Regions from separate parts of the Methylobacterium radiodurans genome, predicted to be linked through region 1. Evidence: predicted binding sites of a transcription regulator. Region 1 holds the regulator's gene; each other region holds the start of a gene.
What was found. The regulator LexA, encoded in region 1, represses DNA repair genes until DNA is damaged. The targets are predictions, from matches to a motif close to TGTTCNNNNTGTGTTCNG.

Region 1 (9,836 bases):
GCCGGACGGCGAGGCCGAGGGCCGCTACACCGGCCGCGTCATCAAGGTGATCGGCAAGAACAGGGCCGAGATCATCGGCGTGTACCGGGCCGGCGCTCAAGGGGGCCGGATCGAGCCCGTGGAGAAGCGCGGCCAGGGCCGCGAGATCCTGATCCCGCCCGGCGAGGAGGGCGAGGCGCGCGACGGCGACCTCGTCAGCGTCGCCCTGGAGCGCGAGACGCGTTTCGGCCTGCCGCGGGGCCGGGTGCGCGAGCGGCTGGGCTCGCTCGGCTCCGAGAAGGCGGTGAGCCTGATCGCGCTGCACCTGCACAACATCCCGCACGTCTTCCACGAGAACACGCTGGCCGAGGCCGACGCCGCGAAACCCGCCACGCTGCGCGGCCGCGAGGACTGGTGCGACCGGCCGCTGCTGACCATCGACCCGCCCGACGCCAAGGACCACGACGACGCCGTGATGGCCGAGGCCGATCCGGATCCCGGCAATCCGGGCGGCTTCATCCTCACGGTCGCGATCGCGGACGTCGCCGCCTACGTGCGCCCGGGCTCCAGCCTCGACCGCGAGGCACTGGAGCGCGGCAACTCGGTCTATTTCCCCGACCGGGTCGTACCGATGCTGCCGGAGCGCATCTCGAACGACCTCTGCTCGCTGCGCGAGGGCGAGAAGCGGCCTGCCATCGCGGTGCGGATGATCGTCACGGCGGAGGGCGAGAAGCGCCGCCACAGCTTCCACCGGGTGATGATGCGCTCGCGTGCCAAGCTCGCCTACGCGCAGGCGCAGGCCGCGATCGACGGGCGCCCGGACGCGGCGACCGAGCCGCTCCTCGACGCGGCGCTGCGCCCGCTCTGGGCGGCCTACGCGGCCCTGAAGACCGCCCGCGACCGGCGAGGGCCGCTCGCCCTCGACCTGCCCGAGCGCAAGGTGCTGATCGGCGCCGACGGCCGTGTCGACCGGGTGGTCGTGCCGGAGCGCCTCGACGCCCACCGGCTGATCGAGGAGTTCATGATCCAGGCGAACGTCGCCGCCGCCGAGACCCTGGAGCAGGCGCGCCAGCCCCTGATCTACCGCGTGCACGACGAGCCGGCCCTGGAGAAGATGCGGGCCTTGGGTGAGGTGCTGGCCTCGGTCGGCATCAAGCTGCCGAAGGAGGGTGCTCTGCGCCCCGCCCTATTCAACCGGATCCTGGCGACGGCGGCCGAGAGCGAGCACGGCGTCTTCCTCAACGAGGTGATCCTGCGCTCGCAGGCGCAGGCGGTCTACGCCGCGGAGAATCTCGGGCATTTCGGGCTGAACCTCCGCCGCTACGCCCACTTCACCTCGCCGATCCGACGCTACGCCGACCTCATCGTGCACCGGGCGCTGATCACCGCCTGCGGGCTCGGCAAGGACGGCCTACCCGCCGACGTCTCGGTGCCGGAACTCGACCGGATCGGCGAGCAGATCTCGGCGGCCGAGCGCCGCGCCATGGCGGCCGAGCGCGAGACCATCGACCGGCTCATCGCCAACCACCTCGTCGACCGGGTCGGCGCGACCTTCGCGGGGCAGATCTCCGGGGTGACGCGCTCGGGCCTGTTCATCAAGCTCGACGAGACGGGCGCGGACGGCTTCGTGCCGGTCTCGACCATCGGCGCGGACTACTACCGCCACGAGGAGGGCCGCCACGCACTCGTCGGCGAGCGCACCGGCGAGACTTTCCGGCTCGGCGACCGGGTGGAGGTGCGCCTCGTCGAGGCCGCGCCGAGCGCGGGCGCCTTGCGCTTCGAGCTCTTGTCCGAGGGCCGCGCCCGCTCCGGCGCCAAGCGGCCGGGGAGCAAGGGAGCGAAGGCCTCGGCCGGGCGCCCGTTCAAGCCGAACCCGCCCGGACGGCCCGCGGGCATCCGCACCACCGGCAACCGCCACCGCGGCTCGCGCCGGTAGGGGTCCCATTACCCCACACCCGTTGACCCGGCGCCGCGCACCGGCCACATCGGCGGGGAGTTTCCGGAAAGCCGCCGGCCATGGCCAACGTCCTCGTCATCGACAACTACGATTCCTTCACCTGGAATCTCGTCCACCTGATCGGCCCGCTCTGCGGCGCGGTCGACGTGGTGCGCAACGATCAGGTCACGGTCGAGGAGATCCGCGCGCGGGCGCCGGACGCGCTGGTGCTCTCGCCCGGGCCCTGCACGCCGAACGAGGCGGGCATCTGCCTCGACGCGGTGAAGCAACTGAGCAGCGAGATCCCGATCTTCGGCGTCTGCCTCGGGCTGCAGGCGATCGGGCAGGCCTTCGGCGGGGAGGTGGTGCGCGCACCCACGCCCATGCACGGCAAGGTCTCGACCATCCGGCACGGTGCGACGGGCATCTTCCGCGGCCTCAACGACAGCTTCGACGCCACGCGCTACCACTCGCTGGTGGTGGAGCGCGCGAAGCTTCCCGACACGCTCGGCGTGACCGCGGAGGCAGACGGGCTGATCATGGGCCTGGAGCACCGGGACCTGCCGGTCCACGCGGTGCAGTTCCACCCCGAGAGCGTGCTGTCGCACCACGGCAGCCGAATGCTCAGCAACTTCCTCGACATCGCCGCCGCCTGGAACGCCGAGCGGCGCGAGTCCCGCCACGCGGAGCGTGACAAGCGCGGTTCCGGCGTGCATTGACGCCCGCGACTGAGGCCGCACAGCACCCCGCGCGCATGGATTCGTTCAAGCCCCATCTGGCGAAGGTCGCGGGCGGCCTCGCGCTCGACCGCGCCGAGGCCCGCGCCGCCTTCGACGACCTGCTCTCGGGCGAGGTCACGCCCGTCCAGGCCGGCGCCTTCCTGATCGCCCTGAAGATCCGCGGCGAGAGCCCGAACGAGATCGTCGGCGCCGTCGAGGCGATGCGTGCCCGCATGGTGCGGGTGGCGGGGGTGCCGGGCGCGATCGACGTCGTCGGCACCGGGGGCGACCATTCGGGCAGCTACAACGTCTCGACGCTGGCCGCGATCGTCACCGCCGCCTGCGGCGTGCCGGTGGCCAAGCACGGCAACCGCGCCGCCACCTCGCGCTCGGGCGCGGCCGACGTGCTGGCGGCGCTCGGCGTGAAGCTCGGGCTGTCGCCCGATGCGCTGAGCCGCTGCCTCGCGGATGCCGGGCTCTGCTTCATGTTCGCCCAGGCGCATCACGGCGCCATGCGGCACGTGGCGCCCGTGCGGGCGGAATTGCCGGTGCGCACGATCTTCAACCTGCTCGGGCCCCTCTCCAACCCGGCCGGGGTCGAGCACCAGCTCTTCGGCGTCTCGCAGGCGGAATGGGCCGAGCCGCTGACCCGCGTGCTGGCCGAGCTCGGCAGCCGCCGGGTCTGGACCGTGCACGGCTCGGACGGTCTCGACGAGATCACCGTGACGGGCCCGACCGCGGTCGTCGCGCTGGAGGAGGGCCGGGTCTCCCGCTTCACCATCGACCCGCGGGCGGTCGGCCTGCCGCTGCACCCGATCGAGGCCCTGCGCGGGGGCGACCCCGAGCACAACGCCCGGGCGCTGGCCGAGGTGCTCGACGGCGCGCGCAACGCCTATCGCGACATCGCGGTTCTCAATGCGGGCGCCGCCCTCGTGGTCGCAGGCGCGGCCGACACCCTGGAAGCGGGCGTCGTGCGGGCGCAGGATGCGATCGATTCGGGAGCGGCCCGCGCAACGCTCGCCCGCCTCGTCGCGGTCTCGAACGCCTGAGGAGCACCGATGTCCTCCGCCCTCCCCACCGAGACCGCCGTCGCGGAGGCGCCCGAGCGCCCGAGCGTGCTCGCGCGCATCGAGGCCTACAAGCGCCGCGAGATCGCCGAGGCGAAGCTGCGCGTGCCGCTCTCCAAGCTCGAAGCCCGCGTCGCCAAGGCCGAGCCGCCCCGCGGCTTCGCGGCGGCGATCCGGGCGCATGTCGGGCAAGGCCGCCCGGCGCTCATCGCCGAGGTGAAGAAGGCCTCGCCCTCGAAGGGTCTGATCCGGGCCGATTTCGAGCCGGCCGCGCTCGCCAGGGCCTACGCGGCCGGGGGCGCCACCTGCCTGTCGGTTCTCACCGACGAGCCCTCGTTCCAGGGCAGGCCCGAGTACCTGACCGAGGCGCGGGAGGCCTGCGCCCTGCCGGTTCTGCGCAAGGACTTCCTGTTCGAGCCCTACCAAGTCTACGAGGCCCGCGCCTGGGGCGCCGACTGCATCCTCGTCATCATGGCCTGCCTGGAGGACGAGGAGGCCGCGGCGCTGGTCGAGACCGCGGACGATCTCGGCATGGACGCGCTGGTCGAGGTGCACGACGAGGCGGAACTGGCCCGCGCAATCCCGCTCGGCGCCGCCATGATCGGCGTGAACAACCGCAACCTGAAGACCTTCGAAGTCTCGTTCGAGACCGCGATCCGCCTCGCGCCGGGCATCCCGCAGGATCGCATCGCGGTGGCCGAGAGCGGTATCTCCACCCACGCCGACGTGCTGCGCCTGCGCGAGCACGGACTCGACACGGTGCTGGTCGGCGAGAGCCTGATGCGGCAGGCCAACGTGACCGCCGCGACCCGCGCGCTGCTCTTCGGCGACAAGGCGTGAGGGAGGGCATGAGCGGGCTCACCCATCTCGACGCCAGCGGCGCGGCCAACATGGTCGACGTCACCGAGAAGGCCGCGACCGACCGCACGGCGACCGCCGAGGGCTGCGTGGTGATGCGGCCCGAGACTCTGGCGCTGATCCGCGAGGGCGACGCCAAGAAGGGCGACGTGATCGGCACGGCACGGCTCGCCGGCATCATGGCCTCGAAGCGCACCCACGAGTTGATCCCGCTCTGCCACCCGCTGCTCCTCTCCAAGGTGCGGGTCGACTGCGCGATCGACGATGACCTGCCGGGCCTCCGCGTGACCGCGGAGGTGCGAGTGCAGGGCCCGACCGGCGTCGAGATGGAGGCGCTGACCGCCGTCTCGGTCGCCTGCCTCACCGTCTACGATATGGTGAAGGCGGTCGATCGCGGCATGCGCATCGAGGGCGTGCGGCTCATGGCGAAGGACGGCGGCCGCTCGGGCGCCTACAGGGCCGAGGCGTGAGCGGCCCGATCCCGGTCGCGGAGGCGCTCGCCCGGATCCTGGCGAGCGTGCCCGGACCGGTCGAGGCCGAGGATGTTCCGCTCGGCCAGGCCGTCGGCCGCACGCTCGCGGCCGACGTGGCCGCCTCCCGCACGCAGCCCCCCTTCCGTGCCTCCGCCATGGACGGCTACGCGGTGCGGAGCGCCGACGCCGACCGGGCCGGCGCGTTCCTGCGGTGCGTCGGCACAAGCGCCGCGGGCCACGGCTTCCGCGGCGCGCTCGGGGCCGGCGAGGCCGTGCGGATCTTCACCGGTGCTCCCGTGCCGGAGGAGGCGGACGCGATCCTGATCCAGGAGAACGCCGAGGCCCAGGATGACCGGGTGCGCGTGCTGGAGCCGGTCGTGCCCGACCGCTTCGTCCGCCGCGCCGGGCTCGACTTCTCGGCCGGCGACACGCTCCTGCGGGCGGGCGAGACCCTCGACGCGCGCCGCATCGCGCTCGCCGCCGCCGCCGGGCACCCGGTTCTCGGCATGCGGCGCCGTCCCCGCGTCGCGATCCTGGCGACCGGCGATGAGCTGGTCCTGCCGGGCGAGCCGCCGGCCTGGGACCAGATCGTCGCCTCGAACACCTTCGCGCTCTCCGCCCTCGTCGGAGAGGCCGGCGGCGAGGCGATCGACCTCGGCGTCGTGCGCGACGACCACGCCGCCCTTGAGGACGCCTTCCGGCGCGCGCGCGAGGCCCGGGCCGACCTCCTGGTGACGCTCGGCGGCGCCTCGGTCGGCGACCACGACCTCGTCCAGGCGGCGCTGGCCAGGGAGGGCCTGGAACTCGGCTTCTGGCGCGTGGCGCTCCGCCCCGGCAAGCCGCTGATGCACGGCCGGCTCGGGCCCATGCTGGTGATCGGGCTGCCCGGCAACCCGGTCTCCTCGATCGTCTGCGGGCTGCTCTTCGTCCTGCCGGCGGTCCGCGCCCTGCTCGGCGACCCGCGTGCGGGCGAGGACCGCAGCGAGCCGGCGACCCTCGGCCGCGACCTCGAGGCCAATGACGGCCGCCAGGACTACATGCGGGCGACCCTGCGCACCGCGTCCGACCGCCTGCCGGAGGCGACGCCGGAGCGGCGCCAGGATTCCTCGATGCTCGCGGTGCTCGGCCAGGCCGAGGCCCTGCTGATCCGCGAGCCGCACGCCCCACCCGCGCGGGCGGGCGATCCCTGCCGCATCATACGTCTCGACCGCCGGCTGATCTGACGCGCGTGCGGGCGCTTTCGGAGCACCCGCTTGCGGAACACTTGCGGAACGTTTAACGTGTTCGTGGTTTGTTTCCGAAGCCGCGATTCTGCCTGTCCCGAATGCGAGTGCCGCCCGATGCTGACGCGTAAACAGCTGGATCTCCTGCGCTTCATCCAGCAGCGGATGCGCGAGAGCGGCGTGCCGCCCTCCTTCGACGAGATGAAGGACGCGCTCGACCTCAAGTCGAAGTCGGGCATCCACCGGCTGATCACGGCCCTGGAGGAGCGCGGCTTCCTGCGCCGCCTGCCGAACCGGGCGCGCGCCATCGAGGTGATCCGCCTGCCCGAGAGCCTCGGACCGGCGACCGCCGCCGCCGCGCCCGAGCCGCGCCGCTTCACCCCGAGCGTGGTCGAGGGTGGCCGGGCCAAGGCGGTGCCGCCCCGGCCCACCACGACCCAGTTCACCGACGAGCAGGGCCGCGCCGTCTCGATCCCGGTCATGGGCCGGATCGCCGCCGGTACGCCGATCTCGGCGATCCAGAACCAGAGCTCGGCCATCACCCTGTCGCCGGACTTCCTGGCGGGCGGCGAGCACTACGCCCTGGAGGTGCGCGGCGACTCGATGGTCGAGGCCGGCATCCTCGACGGCGACCTCGTGGTGATCCGCAAGCAGGACACGGCCAACACCGGCGACATCATCGTGGCGCTGATCGACGACGAGGAGGCGACGCTCAAGCGGCTGCGCAAGCGCGGCTCATCGATCGCGCTTGAGGCCGCCAACCCGGCCTACGAGACCCGCGTGCTCGGCCCCGACCGGGTGCAGATCCAGGGCCGGCTGGTCAGCCTCGTGCGCCGCTACTGACCGGCGCTACGGCTCGGAATCGTCCGGCACACCGGGCGGCTCGTCCCGGGAAGGCTCCGCGGCTGCCGGCTGCGGAGCCTTCTCTGTTTGCGGCGGCGGTCGGGCGACCGGCGACCAGGGCGCGGACCGGGCGGGATCCCGGGCGTGAAGGAGGACGAGCGTACCGTCCGGCATCACCCGCAGCGCAGTCGCCCCGTACCGGGTGAGATAGGCCCGATCGATCACGACAGTGGCGGCACATCCGGGCGGCGCGCCGAGCCCCGTGACGATCACCGCGGCGCGGGCGCAATCCTCGGCGAAGGCGCGCCGGTCGCGCACGAGGGCGACCGCCCGCCCGTCCGCGAGGTGACCGACGCAGCCGAGCCGGTCGCAGGTGCCGCCGCCCAGATCCGCGGGTTTGCGCCCGTCACCGTCCGCCTTCAGCCACTGCTCCAGCACGAAGCCCGAGGGGCGCCCGAGGGTGATCAGCCGACCGTCCGCGCCGCGCAGAGCCGCCCCGCCGCCCTGCCGGTCGACGTAGAGGTCGTGGCGCTCCGGCGCGGCGGCGAGCGCGAGCCCGCAGGCGCCCGGCAGGAGCGCGAGCCAGCGCAGGCCCGAGGCCGGCAGCGTCGCCAGCAGAAGCGCGGCGGCGAAGAGCCCGAGCGCCGCGCTGCCGAAGGCCGGCACGACGAGCGTTGCGCCGCCGAATCCCTCGATCCACCCGGAGATCGCCAGCATCCCCCGCACCGCCTGCCCCATCAGCCACCAGACCGGCAGGTCGAGGGCGAAGGGGTAGGCCAGGATGCCGAGCACGGCCGCCGGCATCACCGCGAGCGAGACCAGCGGCAGGGTCAGCGCGTTGCCGAGGAGCCCGAAGGGCTGCACGGTCTGGAAATGGTAGGTCGCGAAGGGGGCTGTGGCGATCTGGGCCACCAGGGTCGTGGCGAGCGTGCCGACCACCGCGGCGAGCACCGCGCCGTAGAGCCGACCGATCCGCCCCGCCCCCTCCTGCCGGAACAGCCCGCCGCCGACGAGCCGCGCGCAGGCGATCAGCCCGGCCACCGCCCCGAACGACATCTGGAAGCTCGGGCCGAGGAGCGCCTCGGGCTCGCGGGCGAGCGCGACGAGGGCCGCCAGCGCGAGGTTGCGCATCGAGAGCGCCGGGCGGTCCACGAGGATCGCGCCCAGCATGATCAGCGTCATCACGAGCGCGCGCTCGGCCGCGACGTCCCAGCCGGAGAAGACGCAGTAGGCGGTGACGCCGAGCATCGCGACGGCCGCCGCGATCTTCTTGATCGGCCAGAACAGGGCGAGGTGCGGCACCAGCGCCAGTCCCGCCCGGATCAGCCAGAACACCACGCCCGCCGCCAGCACCATGTGGAGACCGGAGATCGAGACGACGTGGTAGATCCCCGCCGCCCGCAGGGTCTCGCTGGTGGCGGGCGCGATCAGCCCGCGCTTGCCGGTGACGAGGGCGGCGGCGACCGCACCGGCCTGTCCGCCGGTCGCCTCGGCGATGCGCCGGGTGAGGGCATTGCGCGCCGCGTCCACGAGGGCGGTGAGACGCGCGGACAGGCCCGGCGCCTCGGCGGGTGAGCGCACCACGATCTTGCCGGTCAGTGAGCCCACCGCGCCGATGCCGCGAAACCATGCGTCGCGGGCGAAGTCGTAGCCGCCGGGCCGGGCGGCCTCCGGCGGAGGCAGCAGGCGCGCGGTCGCCTCGATCGCGTCGCCGGGCGTCACGGGCGGCGCCTTCTTGAACGACACCCGCACCCGCCGCGGGGTCTCCTCCGGGGTCAGCGCGCCGAAGCGGGTGACCCGGATCACCAGCCGGGCGCCCTCCTCGCGCTCCTCCAGGGATTCGACGAGGCCGGCGAGCGGCGCGATGGTGGTGCGGGCGAGGACCGGCCCCGCGACCCGCGAGACGCGCCAGGCCGCGGCCGCGAAGCCGAGGAGGGCCGCCGCCAACGCGAGCGCGAGAGCCAGGACGGCGGGCCGGGTGCCGAGCCGGGGTGTCAGCCCGAGGCAGAGGGCGGCCGCGCCGAGCGGCGCCGCGAGAGCGGGCGCGCCGTCCGCCAGACCGAAGAACAGGAGGATGCCGGCCCCGAAGGCGACGGCGAGCCAGGGGAACAGCCGCCGCTGCGCGGCCTCCGCGGCGAGGCAGCCGCCGACCCAGCCGCGGAGCGCCGGCAGGACGAGCCCGGGCGCGCGACGCAGCGGGACGCCGAGCACGAGGTTCCCGCCGCTTCCCCGCGCGCCGATCCGCTCCATGATCCGGGCCGTCCGTCAGCGCGTCGTGAACATTCACGCGGCGTCAACGCTTTCTTAACGCATCGGCGGGGCCATGCTACAGCCACTGCCGCCGCGCCCCACAGGGCCGGCCGCCCTATTCCCGTTCGCCCGCGAGCCCGCGCGTCTCCCAAGGCTCCGCGCGCCGCACCTGCACCCCGAGATCGATGTCGTCACCCGTCGTCACGCGCTTCGCGCCCTCGCCCACGGGCTACCTCCATATCGGGGGCGCCCGCACCGCGCTGTTCAACTGGCTCTACGCACGCCATCACGGCGGCCGGATGCTGCTGCGCATCGAGGACACCGACCGCGAGCGCTCGACCCAAGGGGCGATCGACGCGATCCTCGACGGGATGCGCTGGCTCGGTCTCGATTGGGACGGGGACGTGGTGTTCCAGTTCGCCCGCGCCGACCGGCACCGGGAGGTCGCCGAGAGCCTGCTCGCTGCCGGCAACGCCTATCGCTGCTAC
Region 2 (9,836 bases), 2.0 Mb from region 1:
GCTGATCCGGGAGGATCCCGTGCTGAAGCCCTTCCACGACCGCCCGCTCGAGGAGGGCGGCGTGACGGTCGAGGGGGTCGCCGTGCGCGACGGCCAACTCCACGCGGGCTTCCGCGGGCCGGTCCTCGAAGGCGGCGACGCCGTGGTCATCTCGGTGCCTCTGACGAACCTGTTCGAGGGGGAGCCAAGCCCCGCGCAGGTCAGCCGGATCGCGCTCGGGCGCGACACCACCGGACAGGCGCGCGGAGTGCGCGATCTCGTCGCCGTGCCGGAGGGCTTCCTGATCCTGGCCGGTCCGATGCTGGACCCGAAGGGCGACGGCGTCGAGGCCGGGGACTACGCGGTCTATCGCTGGAACGGCACCGACGCCCCCGTTCAGGCGCTCGCCCTCGACGGCTACGGCCGGAAGGTCAAGCCCGAGGCGCTCCTGCCGCTGGACCGGACGACGGAGCGCCAGCGCGCCCTGGTGCTATTCGACGGGCCCAAGGAAGGCGCGCCGCGGGTGGTGGAGATCCCGCTGCGCTGATGCGCTTCGGGGCGTCGCCCTGAGAACCCGCCGCTGGGTATCGCCCCCTTCGGGGTCCCAGTCGGGCCGACCTATTCCGCCGCCGCGCGCGGCGCGTCGCCGCCGATCCAGGCCGCGAGGTCCGCCCGTGCCCGATCGGTCAGCGCACGCTTCTTCAGCGCCGCCTTCTCGGGGCCGCGCAGGCGTCGGCCGGTCTCGTTGCGGGGCATCCGGTCAAGCGGCGGGAACAGGCCGAAATTGACGTTCATCGGTTGGAAGGAGCGCGGCGCGCCCTCGTCCTGCGCCTCCACATGCCCCCCTGTGATGTGGGCGATGAGCGCGCCGAGCGCCGTCGTCTGCGGCAGGGGCGCGAGCGGCCTGCCCTCGGCCTCCGCCACCGCGAAACGGCCCGCCATCAGGCCGACGGCGGCGCTCTCGACGTAGCCCTCGCAGCCGGTGATCTGGCCTGCGAAGCGCAAGGCGGGCCTCGCCTTCAGCCGGAGCGTGGCGTCGAGGAGCCGCGGGCTGTCCAGATAGGTGTTGCGGTGCAGCCCCCCGAGGCGGGCGAACTCGGCGTTCTCCAGGCCCGGGATCGTGCGGAAGATCCGCACCTGCTCGGCGTGGCGCAGCTTCGTCTGGAAGCCGACCATGTTGTAGAGGGTGCCCAGCGCGTTGTCCTGGCGCAGCTGCACGATGGCGCAGGCCTTCACGGTCGGGTTGTGCGGGTTGGTGAGGCCAACGGGCTTCATCGGGCCGTGCCGCAGGGTCTCGGGACCGCGCTCGGCCATCACCTCGATTGGCAGGCAGCCGTCGAAATAGGGGGTCGAGGCCTCCCACTCCTTGAAGCCGGTCTTCTCGCCCGCGATCAGGGCAGCGATGAAGGCGTCGTACTGCTCGCGGTCCAGCGGACAGTTGATGTAGTCGGCACCCGTGCCGCCCGGCCCCGCCTTGTCGTAGCGGGACTGGAACCACGCCTTGCCCATGTCGATGGAATCGCGGTGCACGATCGGCGCGATGGCGTCGAAGAAGGCCAGCGATTCGGCACCGGTGAGCGTCCGGATCGCCTCGGCGAGGCCGGGCGCGGTGAGCGGGCCGGTCGCCACGATGGTCGGGCCCCAGCTCTCGGGCGGCAGGTCGTCGATCGCCTCGCGCCGGATCTCGACGTTCGGGTGCGCCGCGAGCGCGGCGGTGACGGCCTCGGAGAAACCGTCGCGGTCGACCGCCAGCGCGCCGCCGGCCGGCACCTGATGCGCGTCGCCGGCCCGCATGATCAGCGAGCCGAGGGTGCGCATCTCTTGGTGCAGCAGGCCGACGGCATTGCCGTTCGGGTCGTCGGAGCGGAAGGAGTTCGAGCAGACGAGCTCGGCCAGACCTTCGGTCTGGTGCGCCTCGGTGCGACGGACGGGCCGCATCTCGTGGATCACGGCCCGGTGGCCGGCCTCGGCGATCTGCCAGGCGGCCTCGGAGCCGGCGAGCCCGCCGCCGACGATGTGGATGATGCTAGCCTCGGTCATGCGCCGGCATAGCGGAGGCGGGGGCCCTCAATCAACGGGCCCGCCGGGTGCGGAAGGCGGGCGCGGTCAGTGGCGCGCGAGGCCGCGGATCTCGTGACGGCTGATGCCGAGATCGGCGAGTTCGCGGTCGCTCAGGCGGGAGAGCTGCGTGACGGTGTCCCGGTAGCGCAGGTAGGCGCGGACACGGTTCAGAACGCTGCGGGCGGCGGCCATGGAAAAACGGAACCTCTGCTGACGGCGAGGCCGCCCATTGCGTGGGCAGCTCCGCCTGTGATTGGTGCAACGCATATATGGCTCGCCGCACCGCAGCAGGAGTCGGTGCGGCGAGCGGCTGATATGCAGCAAGAGCATGTTCCGCTTAAGGTTTCGGCAATCCACCGGGGTGACCGATCTCGCGCCAGGACGAGCTTGGAAAGCTTCTCCCGAACCTGCCCGCCCGGCAGGCCTGCAAAGGAAAAAGGCACCTCGCGGTGCGAGGTGCCTTCCTGGTTCTTCGGCCGATGAGCCTACCAGCGCGGGCCATAGACGCCGTAGGGCCGGTAGGGGCGCGGATAGGGTCGGCCGTACGGTCCCCAGCCGATCGGACGGCGATAGTAGGGTCGCGGGCCCCAATAGGGGCGGGGGCCCCAGTTCGGGCGGCAGACGCCCCAGGGATTCGGGTGGAAGCCGGGACCGCAACCGCCCGCGACCGTCTGGACCGTCGCCTCGCCCGAGAGGGGGGCCGGGGCGAGCGGTGCGGCGCTGGCCGGCCCTGCGAGAGCGAGGCCGCCCGCGACGAGGGCGGCCAGACCGAGCACGCGCGTGCGCGGCGCGTTCACATGCGTCATGACGGATCTCCTTGATATCCGGGCCGGAGGCTCCGGACGGCGCAGGGGAAGCTGCACCCGTGCGGATGAACCGGCGCTGATAGGCGAAGCTAGCCTTCGGTCAGGAAAAGCCTCGCGGGATGCTCAACGCGAGACTGCGGGCGAGGGTTCTGCGCCGCACCGACAGCGCCGGACGGCTCAGTGCAGCGGCGGGCTGATCAGGAAGCGCTCGCGGTCGCCGGAGACCACCGTGAGCTTCAGCGTGCGCCCGTCGCGCCGCACGGTCAGCGGCACGCGCACGCCCGCCTCGCCCAGCGCCCAGACGCTGCGGAAGAGATCCGCGAGATCGGCGACCGGCTCGCCCGCCACGGCCTCGATCAGGTCGCCGATCCGCAGGTCGGCGCTCTCGGCCGGGCCGTTGTCGGCGAGCCCCATCACCACAAGGCCCTCGTCGCTCTCCGTCGCGTAGAGGCCGAGCCACGGCCGGGGCGGCCGGTTCGGCCGGCCGCGCGCGATGATGTCGTCGAGGATCGGGGGCAGGAGCTCGATCGGTACCACCATGTTGATCGCGCGGGCACTGCCCCCGCCCTGCTGCAACTGCAGCGAGCCGATGCCCAGAAGTTCGCCCTCCGGCCCGATCAGGGCGGTCCCGCCCCAGTGCGGGTGGGACGGCGCGGTGAAGAGCGCCTCGTCCAGGACGTATTCCCAGTAGCCGGCGAATTCCTGCCGGGCGACGAGTTCGACGGAGACGGCCCGGGAGCGCCCGCCCGCACCGGCAACCACCGCGCGGTCGCCGACCTTGAGGGTACGGGAATCGCCGAGCCGCAGGACCGGAACGTCGAGCCGCCCGAGCGCCTGCACGAGACCGAACCCGGTGGCGGCGTCGAACCCCATCACGTGGCCGGGCACCGAGCGGCCGTCATGGGTGGTCAGCCACACGGTCTCGGCCTCGGTGACGAGGTAGCCGATGGTGAGGACGAGGCCGTCATCGCGGATCACCACGCCGTTGCCGGCCCGCTCGGTGCCCAGCACCTCCGCGGTGAAGGCGGTCTCCGGGATGCGGGTCGACAGTGCCACGACGGCAGAGACCGCCCGTTCGAGGTCGTAGTGGTAGTCGGCGGCCTTTGGCTGGACGGATGCCGGGATCTTCCAGTCGCCCTGGCTACTCATGCCGCTCACCCGCCGCTCGCGTCTCCGGCCCTGCCGGGAAGGTCCCGGCCTGGGGATCCGCGCTGAGATAGGACACCGCCGCGCCGCCGACAGCCGTTTCGGCCGATCGGATTCGACGCCGGACGAAAAATGAGAAAGCCGCCCGGCGATAACCGGGCGGCTCTTCCGAAGCGCGATGGACGGGCGCCCGAAGGCGCCCGAACCGGCGATCAGTACTTGCGCACCAGCGGAGCCGGGGCGATCGGGGCAGCCGGGGCCGCCGCGGTGTAGAGCGGGGCGATGATGCGGAACCAGCCGTCGGTCGAGTAGTTGTCGCGGGTCCGGCCGAGGGCGTCCAGGTAGCGGGCGCCGGTGGCGACGTCGCGGGCGACGTAGAGCTGGGCGGTGAAGGGTCCGAAATCGTAGCCGATGAGGCCGCCGAGGGCGAACCGGCCGCGGTTGCCGGCAGCGGCCGACAGCGGGCCGATGTCGAAGTTGAACGTGCCGTAACCGACGGCGCCGATCTCGAGCTTGCCGAACTTCTTCGTCGCGGTGAGGTCGATGTTCAGCGCGTCGGAGATGTTGATCGGGCCGATCAGGCCGCCGACGCGGCCGGGGAAGCGGCCGGGCGAGTCGTAGATGTTGGCCGTCAGGTTGGCGGTGATGTTCCAGCCGTCGGCGGTGTAGCTGCCGGCGACGCCGAAGCGGTAGGTGTTCGACGAGAGCTGCGGCAGCACCGGGGTGCAGAGGGGGGTCAGAGCAGCGGGGTTGCAGAGCGAGCCGCGGTCGCCGTTCAGGTCGTTCAGGTACACGCCGCCGAGCAGGGCGGTGCTGAAGCCGCCGCCGAGGTCCCAAGCCAGCTGGGCGGACACGAAGGTGCCGACGTTGATCGAGATGTCGCGGTTGGCGACGCCGGCCGGGTTGCGCGTGAAGGCGAAGACCGTCGGCGCGGCGACGAGGAACCGGAGGTTCGCATCGAGCGGACGCCAGGGGGTCGACCAGACCAGCAGCGGGATGTTGACCGCCGTGTCGGCGGAGCCGGACAGCGCCGAGGAGGGCGCATCAGGACGGCGGTAGGTGAAGGTGTTGATCGCGTAGATACCCTCCGGGAGCGGCGCGGCGGCCGCGAGGCCGACCTGCTCACCGGGCACCGTGGTCGTCTGAGCGAGCGCCGGCGTCGCCGTCGCGCCGGCCGTGAGCGCGAGCGCGCCGGCTGCGAGCCACTTCTTCATCATGTTATCGTTCCTTCCCAAGGATCCCTGGCCTCCGTCCCGCAGCCCCGGCACTTCGGTTCCGGTCCGCTGCCGTGCAGCCCCCGAATCGCCCGGTGCCGGGTGCCCCCTTACGGCGCCACCCCAAGTCTCAACGATTGGGACTATTCTACACGAAGCCTCGGAAGGACAGTGGAATGCCTGCCCGGCGGGCAGAAGCGCTCGCAGCGTTGCGCAAAAGCCGCATTCCTGCCGCAGCGCCGAAGGACCTGTTCTTGTCTGATCTGCCACCGCCGCGGCGGACGACCCGGCAAAATAACTCAGAATGGTCAAGCTGTTGCGCGGGGCGGCCGCCCGGGAGAATCCGGCAAGGAAGGCCGGGAGGGTCGCCACCGCCGCCCCGGTGCGGGAGCGGGCGCTGCCCGCTCGTGGAGCAGGTTCGTGCCGCTTCGGCACGCGGACAGTCCGCGCGCCGCTCCGAATCGAGCCGGCAGCCCGGAGAATCACCCCCCCGCGGGAGGCGCGAGTCTGCTACTCGGCCGCGTCGCGCCGCGCCGCGGGCGGCTGGCGCTCCGGCACCTTGGCCGCGAGCGGGCGGCGCTCCAGCACCTCGCGCAGGAACCGGCCGGTATGGCTGCCGCCTACCCGGGCGATCTGCTCGGGCGTGCCCTGGGCGACGACCTGTCCGCCGCCGCTGCCGCCCTCGGGCCCCATGTCGATCACCCAGTCAGCCGTCTTGATGACCTCCAGGTTGTGCTCGATCACCACGACGGTGTTGCCCTGGTTCACGAGTTCGTGGAGCACCTCCATCAGCTTGGCCACGTCGTGGAAGTGCAGGCCCGTGGTCGGCTCGTCCAGGATATAGAGTGTTCGTCCCGTGGCGCGCTTCGAGAGCTCCTTGGAGAGCTTCACGCGCTGCGCCTCGCCGCCGGACAGCGTCGTCGCCTGCTGGCCGACCCGGACGTAGTGCAGGCCGACGCGCTTCAGGGTCTCCATCTTGTCGCGGATCGAGGGCACCGCCTTGAACAGCTCGGCCGCCTCCTCGACCGTCATGTCGAGGACGTCGGAGATGGAGCGCTCGCGGTACTTCACCTCCAGCGTCTCGCGGTCGTAGCGCTTGCCCTTGCAGACGTCGCAGGTGACGTAGACGTCGGGCAGGAAGTGCATCTCGATCTTGATCACGCCGTCGCCCGAGCAGGCCTCGCAGCGCCCGCCCTTCACGTTGAAGGAGAAGCGCCCGGCCTGGTAGCCGCGGGCCTTGGCCTCGGGCAGGCCAGCGAACCAATCGCGGATCGGCGTGAAGGCGCCGATATAGGTGGCGGGGTTCGAGCGCGGCGTGCGCCCGATCGGCGACTGGTCGATGTCGATGACCTTGTCGAGGTGTTCCAGCCCCTCCAGCCGCCCGTAGGGGGCCGGGTGCTCCAGGGCGCCGTTCAGCTTCTTCGCCACCGCCTTGTAGAGCGTGTCGATGATGAGGGTCGACTTGCCGCCGCCCGAGACGCCCGTGATGCAGGTGAAGGTGCCGAGCGGGATCTCGACGTCGACGTCCCGCAGATTGTTGCCGCGCGCGCCGTAGAGGGCGAGCTTGCCCTTGCGGCCCTTCCGGCGCGTGGCGGGCGTGCGCACCGAGAGCGCGCCGGTCAGGTATTTGGCGGTCAGTGAATCGGGGTGCGCCAGCACCTCCTGCGGCGTGCCCTGCGCGATGATGCGTCCGCCGTGGATGCCGGCGCCCGGGCCGACATCGACCACGTAGTCGGCCTGCAGGATCGCGTCCTCGTCGTGCTCGACCACGATCACCGAGTTGCCGAGATCGCGCAGGCGCTTCAGCGTGCCGAGCAAGCGCTCGTTGTCGCGCTGGTGCAGGCCGATCGAGGGCTCGTCCAGCACGTAGAGCACGCCGGTCAGCCCCGAGCCGATCTGCGAGGCGAGGCGGATGCGCTGGCTCTCGCCACCCGACAGCGAGCCGGAGCCGCGCGCGAGCGTCAGGTATTCGAGACCGACATCGACCAGGAAGGTCAGGCGGTCGCGGATCTCCTTCAGGATGCGGACGGCGATCTCGTTCTGCTTCGCGGTGAGCTTCTTGGGCAGGTCTGAGAACCAGCGATGCGCGTCCGAGACCGAGAGCGCCGTCACCGCGGCGATGTCCTGCATGTCGATCTTCACCGCGAGCGCCTCGGGCTTCAGACGCTTGCCGGCGCAGGCCGCGCAGGGCGTCTCGCTCATGAAGCGGCCGATCTCCTCGCGGGCGGCGTCGCTGTCGGTCTCCTTGTAGCGGCGCTCGAGGTTGGGGATCACGCCCTCGAAGGGCTTCGTGACCCCGTAGGCGCGCGTGCCGTCGTCGTAGGCGAAGCGCACCGCCTGCTCGCCCGTGCCGTAGAGGACCACGGCGCGGGCCGAGGCCGCCAACTCGTCCCAGGGGGTCGTGGTCTTGAAGCCGAAATGCTTGGCGAGCGCGTCGAGCGTCTGGCCGTAATAGGGCGAGGTGGACTTCGCCCAGGGCGCGACCGCGCCGCGCTTCAGGCTCAGCGCCCCGTCCGAGATCACGAGTTCGGGGTCGATGCGCATCTCGTGCCCGATGCCGCCGCAGGTCGGGCAGGCGCCGAACGGGTTGTTGAACGAGAACAGCCGGGGCTCGATCTCGGGAATCGTGAAGCCGGAGACCGGACAGGCGAAGCGCGACGAGAAGGTGATCTTGCGTGGCGCCTCGCCCTCGGGCGCGTCGGCGAACTCGATGTCGGCGATGCCGTCGGCGAGATCCAGCGCCGTCTCGAACGACTCGGCGAGCCGCGAGCCGATATCGTCGCGCACCACGATCCGGTCCACCACGACGTCGATATCGTGCTTCAGCTTCTTGTCGAGCTTGGGCACGTCGTCGATGGCGTAGTACTCGCCGTCGATGCGCAGGCGCTGGAAGCCCTTCTTCTGGTACTCGGCGATCTCCTTGCGGTACTCCCCCTTGCGCCCGCGCACCACGGGCGCCAGCAGGTAGAGCCGAGTCTTCTCCGGCAGGGCCAGGACGCGATCGACCATCTGGCTGACCGTCTGGCTCTCGATCGGCAGGCCGGTGGCCGGCGAGTAGGGAATGCCGACCCGCGCCCAGAGCAGGCGCATGTAGTCGTAGATCTCCGTGACGGTGCCGACCGTCGAGCGCGGGTTCTTCGAGGTGGTCTTCTGCTCGATGGAGATGGCCGGCGAGAGACCGTCGATCTGATCGACATCGGGCTTGGCCATCATCTCCAGGAACTGGCGCGCGTAGGCCGAGAGCGACTCGACGTAGCGGCGCTGCCCCTCGGCATAGATCGTGTCGAAGGCCAGCGACGACTTGCCGGAGCCGGACAGGCCCGTGAACACCACCAGCTTGTCACGCGGGATCGTCAGGTCGACGTTCTTGAGATTGTGCTCGCGCGCGCCGCGCACCGCGATTACGCGCCGATCGCCGGGTGCGGCGCCCTCGAACAGCCGGTCGAACCGGTCCTCGGCCTCGGCCACCCTGGAGGCCGGCGCTGCGACCCGCGCCTTCGTAGCCGCCTTTGTAGCCGTTTTGATCGCGTCGGCCGTCTCGGCCGCGGCACTGCCCGCCTTGCGGGTCACCTTGCCGGCGCCGGACTTGCTGGTACCGGACTTGCCGGCCGAGTTCTTCGCGGCGACGTTGGCTTTGGCCATGGGCGGGCGGTCTTTCGGGGCGTCTTCGTGCGGCGGCGTTCGGGCGGGGCGGCCTGCGCCCTGCCGCTCATGTCGGACGCGCCGCGCCGGTGACAAGGCGGGGCGACGCGCAAGCCTCAGCCGAATCGTCGGGCCTCCTTAGAACGAAAAGGGTACAGCCACAATCCCGCGCACGGGATCGTGGGCAGGGGACAGATGCCGCCCCGCTTCGACGCCAGGGACCGGCCAAGCTGTAATGGGAGCGCACGTATAGCCGCAGAATCATCGGACGCGAGATTGGATATGCGATGGATTGGACCAAACGGGATGCAAGATGCACTTAAGTTGAGCATCACCCACCGCTGCAAGGATTCCTTCATGCCGGAAGCTGCAGAGCTTAGCGAAAGAGGAAAGCGAAAAAAGGCGAAAGGGCCATGACTGGGGGTTTTCTGGCGTCTCTGCGCGGGCGCATCGTCGCGGTGGCGCTCGCGCCCTGCCTCGCCTTCGGGGCTGTGACGGCGATCACGGTGTCCGAGCGGGCGGAGCAGCGGACCGAGATGGCGCGGATCGCGGATCTGGCCGGGCTCGCGACCCGCATCAGCGCCTTCGTGCACGAGGCGCAGCGGGAGCGGGGTGCGTCCAGCCTGTTCGTCGGCTCGAAGGGCGCGCAGTTCGGCGCGGAACTCGCCGCCCAGCGCGCGCGGACCGACGCGGCCCTGACCGGGCTCGCCGAGGCGGCGAACGACCCGATCCTCGGCGGGCGGGGCGCGCGCTTCGCGCAATCGCTCGGCGGGATCGCGGCCCATCGGCGGAGCGTGGACGGGCTCGGGCTCTCCCCGCCGCAGGCCGTCGCCTTCTACACCGGTGCGATCAGCGAGGGGCTCGGGATCGTGCGCGGGATGGCGGGCCTCGTGAGCGAGGCGAGCATCGCCGGCCGCGCGGCGGCCTACGCGGCCTTCCTCATCCTCAAGGAGAATGCCGGCCAGGAGCGGGCGGCGGCCTCCGCCGC
Region 3 (9,836 bases), 520 kb from region 1:
GGTCCAGTGACGCCGCCGGCAGGCGGTCTCAAGCGCTCCCGGTCCTCGGCGGGGTTCGGCCGGCGGGCTTCGGCGGGGTCGAACCGGCCGCCTCGGGCTTCGCGGCGGCCTGCTGCGCGGCGGTTGCGCGCGCGCCCTCGCTCCAGAAGGCGTCGAACAGGCTTTGCATCGCCCGCACGTTCTGCTGCTGCACCTCCGCGCCCGTCTGGAGCAGCTGCTGCAGGAGATCCTGCCCGGCAGCCTTCGGATCCGCAGGTCCGGTATGCCCGGCCCGCGCGCCCTGCGGGCGCGCCTCCGTCCGGGTCCCGCGGGTCGCGGGTCGCGCCGGTTGCGCGGCCGGCGCCTCGGCGGGCGGCAGGAAGGCCTTCATCATCTCGATCCAGGCCTGGTTGATCGGGAAGCCGGCGGCCGCCTGCGGCGGCTGGGCCGGCTCCCGAGCGGGCGAGGGGGCGGCCGGCGGGTTCAGCAGCATGTGGACGATGCTCGCCACCACGGCGCCCGCCATCATCGGCAGCATCTGGCGCAGCACCTGCGCGCCCACGCCGCTCGCCATCGAGGCCTGCTGGAGTACCGCCTGGGTCAGCATCGGCTGGCCGAAGAGGTTGGCGAAGCCGGTGGGATCGTTCGACCCCATGCGCTGCAGCCCGATCGCGAAGGCCGGCAGCAGGGCTTCGAGGGCGCGGCGGGTCTGCTCGGGGCTGAGGCCGAACTGCTGGGCGACGCCCTGCATCCCGGCAGCACCAGGACCCTGCAGCATGTCGAGCGGGTTGAACATGGCCTGGGGCCTCGCTGATACCGACGCGGAGCCGGGCCGATCCCGCGCTGCGGGCCGTCCCGTCCAAAGCGCAAGTCTGCCCTGTCGGGCACCCGATGACCAGAACGCGTCGGGCCGGAACGGAGGCGGACGGCTACGGGGGCTGAGCCCATCCTCACCTATTCGCGCCGATCCTCCGCGCGCGCCAGCAGCACCTCCTCCTCCGGCGCCGCCTCGGGGTCCCGGGGAGGGCGCTCCAGCAGGCGCTCGGCGGCCTCGCGCCGGTCGTGGCCGATGATGTCGCGGGTCTCCGCGTTCAGCGCACGGGCCGGGCGCTGCGGGGCGGTCAGCGGCTCGGGCTTCAGTTCGGCGGGTGCCGTACCGCGCAGCCAGCCGCTGCCATCCGGCAGCGCGCCGGCCTGCTGCAGAACGAGGCGGGCGACGTCGCGCTTGCGCACGTCCTCGACGCGGGCGGCCGCGGCCTCCGCCGGCAGGCCCAGCCCCTCCAGGGTGGCGCGCCCGAACTGAAGCGCCGACTCGAAGGTCTCGCGCAGCTGGAAGTCGACGTCCCGGTTCATCAGCTCGACGGCGTGCATGCGGTCGTAGGCGCGCACGTAGGTGCGCACGTTCGCGAACTCCTCGTGCACGATGTCGACGATCTTCAGCGCGGCCTCCGCGTCGTCCACGCAGATGCAGACGAGTTCGGCCCGGCCGATACCGGCCGCGCGCAGCACGTCGAGGCGGGTGCCGTCGCCGTAGTAGATCCGGAAGCCGAAGCGCGAGGCCGAGCGGATCTGCTCCACGTCCTTGTCGATCACCGTGACGGCGATGCCCTCGGCGAGCAGCACCTGGGTCAGGATCTGGCCGAAGCGGCCGAAGCCGATCACCAGCACCCGCGTCTCGGCGCTCTCGATCACGTCGGTGGTGGGAAGGTCCGGACCGCCCGACCGGGCGCGCAGGGCGTCGAGCGCCTTGTCGAGACCCTTCGCCGCCACCGGCCCAACCAGCATGGTGAGGGCGGCCAGCGCCACGGCGAAGCGGGTGCTCGTGGCGTCGGTCAGCCCCAGCCCCTCCGCCTGCGGCAGGAGCACGAAGGCGAACTCGCCCGCCGGCGCCAGCACGGCGGCGCCCCGCACCGCGTCGAGCGGGCCGGAGCCGAACAGGCGGAAGAGGGCCGCCACCAGCGCGACCTTCACCAGGATCGCGGCCGCGGTCGCGCCGAACAGAGCCGGCCAGACCGCCCGCACCAGCGCACCGTCGATCGACATGCCCACGCTCATGAAGAACAGGCCGAGCAGCATGCCGCGGAAGGGCTCGATATCGGCCTCCAGCTGGTGGCGGAAGTTCGACTCGGCGAGCAGGATGCCGGCGAGGAACGCCCCCATCGCCATCGAGAGGCCGACCTCCTGCATCACGAGCGCGGTGCCGAGCACGACGAGGAGGGCGGCGGCGGTCATCACCTCGCGGGCGCCGGACGCTGCGAGCAGGCGGAAGAACGGGTTGAGGCCGTAGCGGCCGACCAGCACCACGGCGACGATCGCCCCGAGCGCCTTGGCGGTCGAGAGCGCGGCGTCGCCGAGCCAGGGCGCGTCGCCGCCCCCGCCCGCCGAGGCCATCAGCGGCATCAGCGCCAGGATGCCGACGACGGCGAGATCCTGGAACAGCAGCACCGCGAAGGCGCGGCTGCCGTAGGCGGTGCCGAGGTCGCCCCGCTCCTCCAGGAGCTGCAGGGCGACGGCCGTCGCCGAGAGGGCGAGCGCGATGCCGATGACGGCGCTGGCGCCGAGGCCGATCCCTGCGAGCATCCCGGCGCTCCCCAGCACCAGGGCGCAGAGGGCAAGTTGGAGTGTGCCGAGGCCGAAGATGTCCCGCCGCATCGAGACGAGCTGCGAGAGGTGCAGCTCCAGCCCGACGATGAACAGGAGCAGCACCACGCCGATCTCCGCGACGCTCGCGGCGGTGCCGGGCTCGGCGATCAGCGAGAGGCCGGAGGGGCCGATCAGCACGCCGGCCACGAGGTAGCCCAGCACCGCGCTCTGCCCGGCGAGGCGGAACAGGGGCACGCCGATCACTGCCGCCGACAGGAAGGTGAGGACGGGCGGCAGGAAGCTCGCGTGTTCGGCGGGACTTGCCATGGCGGGCGCAAAAACCTCGGGGTCGGCTGCGGAGGCGCCCAACCCTTAGCCCGGCCGCCGTCCCGGCGCGAGCGCCCGACGGGTGCCGTACGTCACGCCAGGGCCTCAGGGGAGCCGGAAGGCCACCAGGGTCATGTCGTCCCGCCGGGGCTGGCTGCCGCGGTAGGCCGCCAGGTCCTGCTCCAGCCCGGCGAGTTGCGCGTCCAGATCGTCGTCGGCGCGGGCGAGAAGGCGCTCGGCCACGCCGCGCTGGCCCATGAGCCTCGGGCGCTCGCCGGGCGCGCCGCCCATCTGGTCGGTGACGCCGTCGGTCATCAGGTAGAAGGTCGTGCCGGGCTCGACGGCCACGGGCGTGTCGGCCTCGGGCAGCGCCTCTCGCCCGGTGCGCGGATAGCCGAGGCCGCGCCGGCCGCCGCGAACCTGCGCGACGGCGCCGTCCCGGATCGCCGTGAGCGAGAGCCCCGCGCCGGCAAAGAGCAGGCTGCGCCCGGCCGGATCCCAGACGCAGATGCCGCAATCGAGGCCGTCGTCGGACTCGGCGCCGCGCCCGTCCTGGCGGAGCTGGGCGCGCACCATCGCGTCGAGGCCGGCCAGGATCGCGGCGGGCGAGCGCAGGCCCCGCTCGTGCAGCAGCCGGTCGAGGGCGGTGGCGACGATCAGGGTCAGGAAGGCGCCGGGCACACCGTGGCCGGTGCAGTCCGCCACCACGATCACCGAGAGGCCGTCGATCTCCTCCAGCCAGTAATAGTCGCCGCCCACGAGGTGCAGCGGCTGGTACAGCACGGCGAGCGCGACGCTTCCGCCGAGGGCCGTGCGCTCCGGCAGGACCGAGGCCTGGATGCGGCGGGCGTAACCGATGCTCTCGATCACCTGGCGGTTGGCCGTCTCGAGCTGGGCGTGCGCCTGCTCCAGCGCCTGGAGCAGGCGCTTGGCCTCGTCGCCGCTCTGCAGGCCCTCGACCATGCTGTTGAAGGCCTGGGAGATCGCGTCGATCTCGTTGCTCGGCCGGTAGGCGCCGCCGAGATCGACCGTGGTCCAGCGCTTGTGCTCGACCTTGCGCATCGCCACGAGCAGGCGCTTCAGCGGCGCGACGACGTGGCGGCGCACGGTACGGTTGAGCGTCGCCACGAAGGCCAGCATCAGCACCAGGCTGGTGCCGAGCGCGAGCAGCGCCTGCCGCTCGGCGTTGTCGCGCAACGCCTCGGCGGAGAGCACCAGCGTGAGGTTGCCGGACCGGTCACCGGCCGCGTCGAGCGTCGCGCTCACTTGAACGCGGTTCCAGTCCCGCCCCTGCGGCCGCTCGCCCGCGCTGCCGAGGAGCGTGCCGGCCCCGTCGCGCAGGGCAGCGTAGCGGAAGGCGGGATCGCGGGCGAGCGCCTGGAGCTGCGGCCCGAAGATCTCGGGCGCCCGCTCCCAGCCGGGCCGGGCGATGGCCGAGGCGGTGAGCGAGGCCAGGATGTTCGCCCGGTCGGTGTAGAGGCGGATCTGGTCGGTGTAGTTGACCCAGGCGATCCCGGCCTGGGTCAGCAGCACCACCGCGGCGATGACGGGGTAGATCCGCAGGAACAGCGTGCGGGTCAGGCTGTCGAGATCGTGACCGCGCGCGGCCCCGCGCAGGGCGCCCGGGGCCATGATCGCGGTCGCGTCCGCCACGTCGGCCGGGACGTCGGCGAAGCCGAGATTGTCCAGCAGGTCCTCGCGCCGCATCGGCCCGGCACCGCGCAGGCCGCCGCGCCGGGCCGCCGGGGAGGGGATCTCGGCGCTGCTCTCGGCGCTGCTCATGGGATCTTCCCTGACCGTCTCGGAGGGTTCTCGAACGGGGTCGCGCGGGAGCCTCAGTCCGTCCCGCGGCTCTCGGCGCACCGGACCCGGTCGCGGCCGCCGTCCTTGGCCCCGTAGAGCGCTTCGTCGGCCCGCTTCAGGGCCTCGGTCAGCGGCTCGCCCACAGCGGAGGCGGCGAGACCGACGCTGACCGAGATCGCGAGCATGCCGCCCTCGGTGGGCACGGGCGTGTCCGCCACGGCGCGGCGCAGGCCCTCGGCGAGGGCGAGGCCTTCGGCCGGGCCGGTCTCCGGCAGCAGGACCGCGAACTCCTCGCCGCCCATGCGGCCGAAGGCGTCGCCCGCGCGCAGCGCCCCCCGGCAGGTCGCCGCGAAGGCGACGAGCGCGGCATCGCCCGCCGCATGGCCGTGGCCGTCGTTGATGCGCTTGAACCGGTCGAGGTCGAGCACCAGCAGGCAGGCGTCGCCGGCCGTGCGCGGCCAGGCCCGCTCGGCGATCTCGAGGAAGCGGCGGCGCGTCAGCGCGCCGGTAAGGTGGTCGGTGTCGACGAGGCGGCGCAGCTCCGCCTCGAGGCGCCCACGGTGCTCGATCTCGGCGGAGAGCGCCGCGTTGAGGGCCTGGAGTTCGCGCTGCTGCTCGGCCATGCGCTGGTTGGCCCGCTGCAGGTCGAGCTGCATGCGGTCGCTCATCCGCACGAGCCGGCGCTGCTCGCGCGTCCCACGCCGATAGGCGCCGGCGAGTTCCTGGACCCCCTCGGCCATCTCGGAGAGGCGCGCTAGCATCACGTCGGCGCGGCCGATAATGGCCTCTTCGGCGTCGAACAGGCTGAAGCCGTCCTCATGCCCGGCCGAATGTCCGGTGGAGCGCGGCGGATCCCCCGCGGGACGCAGGACGGCCTCCTGGGCGCGCTTGAGCGCGGCGGCGCGGCTACCGGGCATCAGACCTGCGCCTCCATCACCAGTTCGAAGGCCGCGTGCTCGAAATCGGCGGCGAAATCCTCGCCGGCCTCCGCGATCGTGTCGTCGCCCTCGGCGTAGAGCCAGCGGATCGTGACCGGCCGGCCCGCGGCGGCGGCGTCCTCCAGCGGCATGAACAGGTTCATCAGCGCCTTGGCACTCGACGAGTTGAAATAGGCGAGGCCGACCTCGAAGGTGAGGGGGGCTCGGCCCCCCTCGGCCAGATCGGCGCGCAGGGCTTGGAGCAGCGGCCCGTAGAAGGCGGCGGCATCCTCCGGATAGGATTCGCCGCGCAGCGACAGGCGGCCGGCGGCGAGGTCGAAATCGACCTCGGGCGAGCGGTCGGTCGCGGCGATCTGGATGCGCGTCATCGGGCGGGCCTCAGATATAGGCCTTGAGGCAGAACAGGCTGCGGTCGGCGCCGGTCGCCTGGAAGTCGTACTCGACCGGGGCGCTGGAGCGTCGGGCAATCTCGATCAGGCCGATGCTGCCGCCGAGGCTGCCCTCGTCCGGCGCCTGCCGCAGCTTCTCCCGGTAGAACTGCTTCAGCGCGTCCCCCGAGAGGCCCGACAGGTGGTCGAGCCGCTCGCGCAGGCGTGGTACCTCGGCGTTGCCGACCTCGTTGCCGCAGACCACGAAGAAGCGCTCACCCTCGGTGCCGACCACGATCATGCCGCTGCTGACCCGGCCGGGACGCGGCTCGGCCTCGGGCTGGATGCGGTCGGCGGAGTAGCGGATCACGTTCTGGGCCTGCTCGACGAAGATCGCGAAGACGCGCTTGGCCACGCCCGCATCGGTCTCCTCCTGGCGCATGCGCAGCTTCAGCACCTCGCCGAGCGAGAACAGCACGCTTTCGGAGAGGTCGCCGCCGAAGGACAGGATCACCCCGTTCCGCTTGGCGGCCTCGTGGAACGACAGGAAATCGTGTGCGAGCACGGGAACCTCCGAGAGCGGGACGCGCGATGGCGCGCGGCCCTCGACCGGGCATGCTCCCATCCATAGCCCGGATCTCTCAACGAATTCTTACTCCCAGTCCCTGAGGTTGTAACGCGCAAGTCTAGGCCAAGATTTCGATTGCAACGTGCAAGCCCATGATCAGAGCAGAGTGCACAAAGATTGTGCTTCAAGCGGGAAGGAGCGGGAAGGCGCACCCGCGCTGGCCGACGCGCGTCCGGCCGGCGCGCGAGCGCCGGATGGTCTCAGGCGCGGCCGGCTTCCTTACGCAGGGCGTCGATGCGCTTCGAGGCTTCCGCCTTGTCGAGCTCAGGGTCGAAGGCTTCCGGCTCCTTGGCCTCCTCCGACAAGGTCTTGAGATAGGAGGCTTGCGCACCGGTCATCGGCTCGCCGCCGGTCGTCCACTGGTCCGGATCCTTGATCTGGTTCGAGACATCCTTCGGGTCGGTCTTGGGGTTGGCGTCGTGCGTGTCGGCGGCTTTCTTCGCGGCGGCCTTGGCCATGAGGGAACCTTTCGTTCTTGAAATGTTCCTATCAACGCGACCGGCGTTTGGGGGTTCCCGGCGGCCGCGAGACGGCGGGGGATGGCTGCGAGCCGCCCCTCACCAGGGCGAGGTCGACCATGCCCGACGCGCTCCCTACCCCGCGGAGGGGGGAGGAAGATCGCGCGGGGCCGGCGGGAGTGAAGGGATCGGCCCCTCAGGCGGCCTCGGCCTTCGGCTGCACCTCGGCGAGGTAGTCGTCCATCAGCGTCTTGGTGAGGGCGGCCGGGGTGAAGCGGTAGGGCCCGATCTCGGAGACCGGCGTGACCTCGGCGGCCGAGCCCGTGATGAAGCACTCGGAGAAGTCCGCCATCTCCTCGGGCGCGATGCGGCGCTCGACCACCTCGACGCCGCGGCGGCGGGCCAGCTCGATCACGGTCTGGCGCGTGATGCCGTTGAGGAAGCGGTCGGCGGTGGGCGTGTGGATCACGCCGTCCTTCACGAAGAAGACGTTGGCGCCCGTGCACTCGGCGACGTTGCCCTCGAAGTCGAGCATCAGCGCATCGGCGTAGCCCCGGTTCTCGGCCCGGTGCTTCGAGATCGTGCAGATCATGTAGAGGCCCGCCGCCTTCGAGGCGCAGGGCGCCGTGCGGGGATCGGGGCGGCGGTACTCCGCCATGTCGAGGCGGATGCCCTTCATCTTGGTGGCGGCGTCGAAGTAGCTCGGCCATTCCCAGGCCGCGATGGCGAGATGGATCGTGTTGCCCTGGGCCGAGACGCCCATCATCTCCGAGCCACGCCACGCGACGGGGCGCAGATAGGCGTCCTTGAGGCCGCTGGTCTTGAGGACGAGCTGCTTGGCCGCCTCGATCTCCTCGACCGAGAACGGGATCTTGAAGTCGAGGAGTTCGGCCGAGCGGTGCAGGCGCTTGGTGTGCTCCAGGCTCTTGAAGATCCGCCCGCCGTAGGCCCGCTCGCCCTCGAACACCGAGGAACCGTAGTGGAGACCGTGGCTCAGCACATGGATCTTCGCCTCCCGCCACGGCACCATGGCGCCGTCGAACCAGATGGTGCCTTCACGCTGGTCGAACGGGATGACGGACATCGGCAGGGTCTTCCTGGTGGCGGCCCTCCGGAGGGCCGGGCATGTCTGGCGGAACGCGGGGTGCGCCGGGTGGGGCGGATCCGTCAAGCGCCGAATCCGCGAGGCTGGCTCGCGCCGGCCGGATCGCCCGGCCGGGCAGGGTTGACGGGTACCAACCGGGCTGAAATATGTCAACGAGACTGACTTATATCGGGATCGACAGAGACGTGACACGCGAGCCGCCGCGCGCAGACCGGACCGTGGACGCCGCCGGGGAGCTGGCCGGCGCCGCGGCGAGCCCGCGCGAGACGGCCTGCAGCAGCGACGACCTGATCGAACTCCTGTTCTTCGCCTACCGCGACTTCGTCGGCGACCCCGACCGGATCCTGGCCGAGTACGGCTTCGGCCGTGCGCATCACCGGGTGCTGCACTTCGTCGATCGCTACCCGGGCCTGACGATCGCCGAACTCCTCGACATCCTGCGCATCACCAAGCAGAGCCTCAACCGCGTCCTCAAGGACCTGATCGAGCAGGGCTACATCGTGCAGCGCACCGGCACGAGCGACCGGCGCCAGCGCCTGCTGTTCTGCTCCGGCTCCGGGGCGACGCTCGCCGCCGAGCTGACCCGGGTGCAGGCCCGGCGCCTCGCCCGGGCGCTCGCCATGCCGGGCGGCGCCGGCGGGTCGCCCGAAGCCTTCCTGCTCGCGATGATCGAGCCCGACGAGCGCGCGGCGGTGCGCCGCCTGATGGCCCGGCGCGGCCAAGGCGTCGGCGAGCAAAGCATCGGCGAGGGCATCGGCGAGGGCATCGGCGAGGGCATCGGCGAGACCGGCGACCCGATGGACGAGAAGATCCTCGGGCAGGACGCCGCCTGATGGGAGCCGCGCGCGCCGAGCTGCCCGAATCCGCCCCGCACGTGCTCGTCGTCGACGACGACCGGCGCCTGCGCGAGCTTCTCTCCCGCTATCTTGCCGACCAGGGTTTTCGCGTGACGAGCGCGGCGAGCGCGGCCGAGGCCCGGGCCAAGGCCCAGAGCCTGCTGTTCGACGCGATGGTGCTCGACGTGATGATGCCGGGCGAGAACGGCTTCGACTACGCCCGCAGCGTGCGCGAGACCTCGCGGGTCCCGATCCTGATGCTGACCGCCCGCTCCAACACCAACGACCGGGTCATGGGGCTGGAGATCGGCGCCGACGACTACCTGCCGAAGCCCTTCGAGCCGCGCGAGCTGACGCTGCGACTGAGCAACATCATCAACCGCTCGCAGGCGGCGCGCCCCGCGAACGGCACCGAGCCCGTGACCTTCGGCCCCTTCGTCTTCCGGCCCGACCGGGGCGAGCTGCGGCGCGGCGAGGAGGTGATCCGCATCACCGAGCGCGAGCGGGAACTCCTGACGATCCTGGCCGCGGCGGCCGGCGGCAACGTCGAGCGCGAGCAGCTCTCCGGCGGCGTGGGCGCCGTGGCCGAGCGGGCGGTCGACGTGCAGATCAACCGCCTGCGCCGGAAGATCGAGGTCGATCCGGCCAACCCCCTGCTGCTGCAGACGGTGCGGGGCGTCGGCTACAGGCTGGCCGTCGATTAGCCGGCTCTGTCGGTTCTGCGCTCCCGCGTATCCACCCGCAGCATCAGTGCCACCGGGATCAATCCCACCAGCACGATCAGCAGCGCGGCGACCGTGCCGTCCTCGTA

Region 2: uvrA (excinuclease ABC subunit UvrA) is a predicted target of LexA. The motif match lies at 8,988-9,005, and genes of this name have one in related genera.
Region 3: DK427_RS03290 (DUF3072 domain-containing protein) is a predicted target of LexA. The motif match lies at 7,097-7,114, and genes of this name have one in related genera.

Annotation. Positions count from the first base shown of each region.
Region 1 is NZ_CP029551.1:1,268,401-1,278,236, reverse strand. Features, by position in the region: gene rnr (ribonuclease R) at 1-1,915, shown strand, start outside; gene DK427_RS05655 (anthranilate synthase component II) at 1,996-2,634, shown strand; gene trpD (anthranilate phosphoribosyltransferase) at 2,670-3,683, shown strand; gene trpC (indole-3-glycerol phosphate synthase TrpC) at 3,693-4,541, shown strand; gene moaC (cyclic pyranopterin monophosphate synthase MoaC) at 4,550-5,029, shown strand; gene DK427_RS05635 (molybdopterin molybdotransferase MoeA) at 5,026-6,255, shown strand; gene lexA (transcriptional repressor LexA) at 6,373-7,098, shown strand; gene DK427_RS05625 (ComEC/Rec2 family competence protein) at 7,105-9,348, opposite strand; gene gltX (glutamate--tRNA ligase) at 9,534-9,836, shown strand, end outside.
Region 2 is NZ_CP029551.1:4,809,995-4,819,830, reverse strand. Features, by position in the region: gene DK427_RS22645 (DUF3616 domain-containing protein) at 1-526, shown strand, start outside; gene trmFO (methylenetetrahydrofolate--tRNA-(uracil(54)-C(5))-methyltransferase (FADH(2)-oxidizing) TrmFO) at 598-2,019, opposite strand; gene DK427_RS22635 (DUF1127 domain-containing protein) at 2,086-2,232, opposite strand; gene DK427_RS22630 (GCG_CRPN prefix-to-repeats domain-containing protein) at 2,526-2,846, opposite strand; gene DK427_RS22625 (S1C family serine protease) at 3,024-3,995, opposite strand; gene DK427_RS22620 (transporter) at 4,205-5,209, opposite strand; gene uvrA (excinuclease ABC subunit UvrA) at 5,717-8,848, opposite strand; gene DK427_RS22610 (methyl-accepting chemotaxis protein) at 9,262-9,836, shown strand, end outside.
Region 3 is NZ_CP029551.1:746,156-755,991, reverse strand. Features, by position in the region: gene DK427_RS03325 (Flp family type IVb pilin) at 1-10, shown strand, start outside; gene DK427_RS03320 (DUF937 domain-containing protein) at 29-775, opposite strand; gene DK427_RS03315 (monovalent cation:proton antiporter-2 (CPA2) family protein) at 934-2,889, opposite strand; gene DK427_RS03310 (PP2C family protein-serine/threonine phosphatase) at 2,995-4,671, opposite strand; gene DK427_RS03305 (GGDEF domain-containing protein) at 4,725-5,609, opposite strand; gene DK427_RS03300 (DUF1987 domain-containing protein) at 5,609-5,998, opposite strand; gene DK427_RS03295 (SiaB family protein kinase) at 6,009-6,563, opposite strand; gene DK427_RS03290 (DUF3072 domain-containing protein) at 6,827-7,084, opposite strand; gene DK427_RS03285 (branched-chain amino acid aminotransferase) at 7,281-8,168, opposite strand; gene DK427_RS03280 (MarR family winged helix-turn-helix transcriptional regulator) at 8,375-9,022, shown strand; gene DK427_RS03275 (response regulator) at 9,022-9,729, shown strand; gene DK427_RS03270 (ABC transporter permease) at 9,726-9,836, opposite strand, start outside.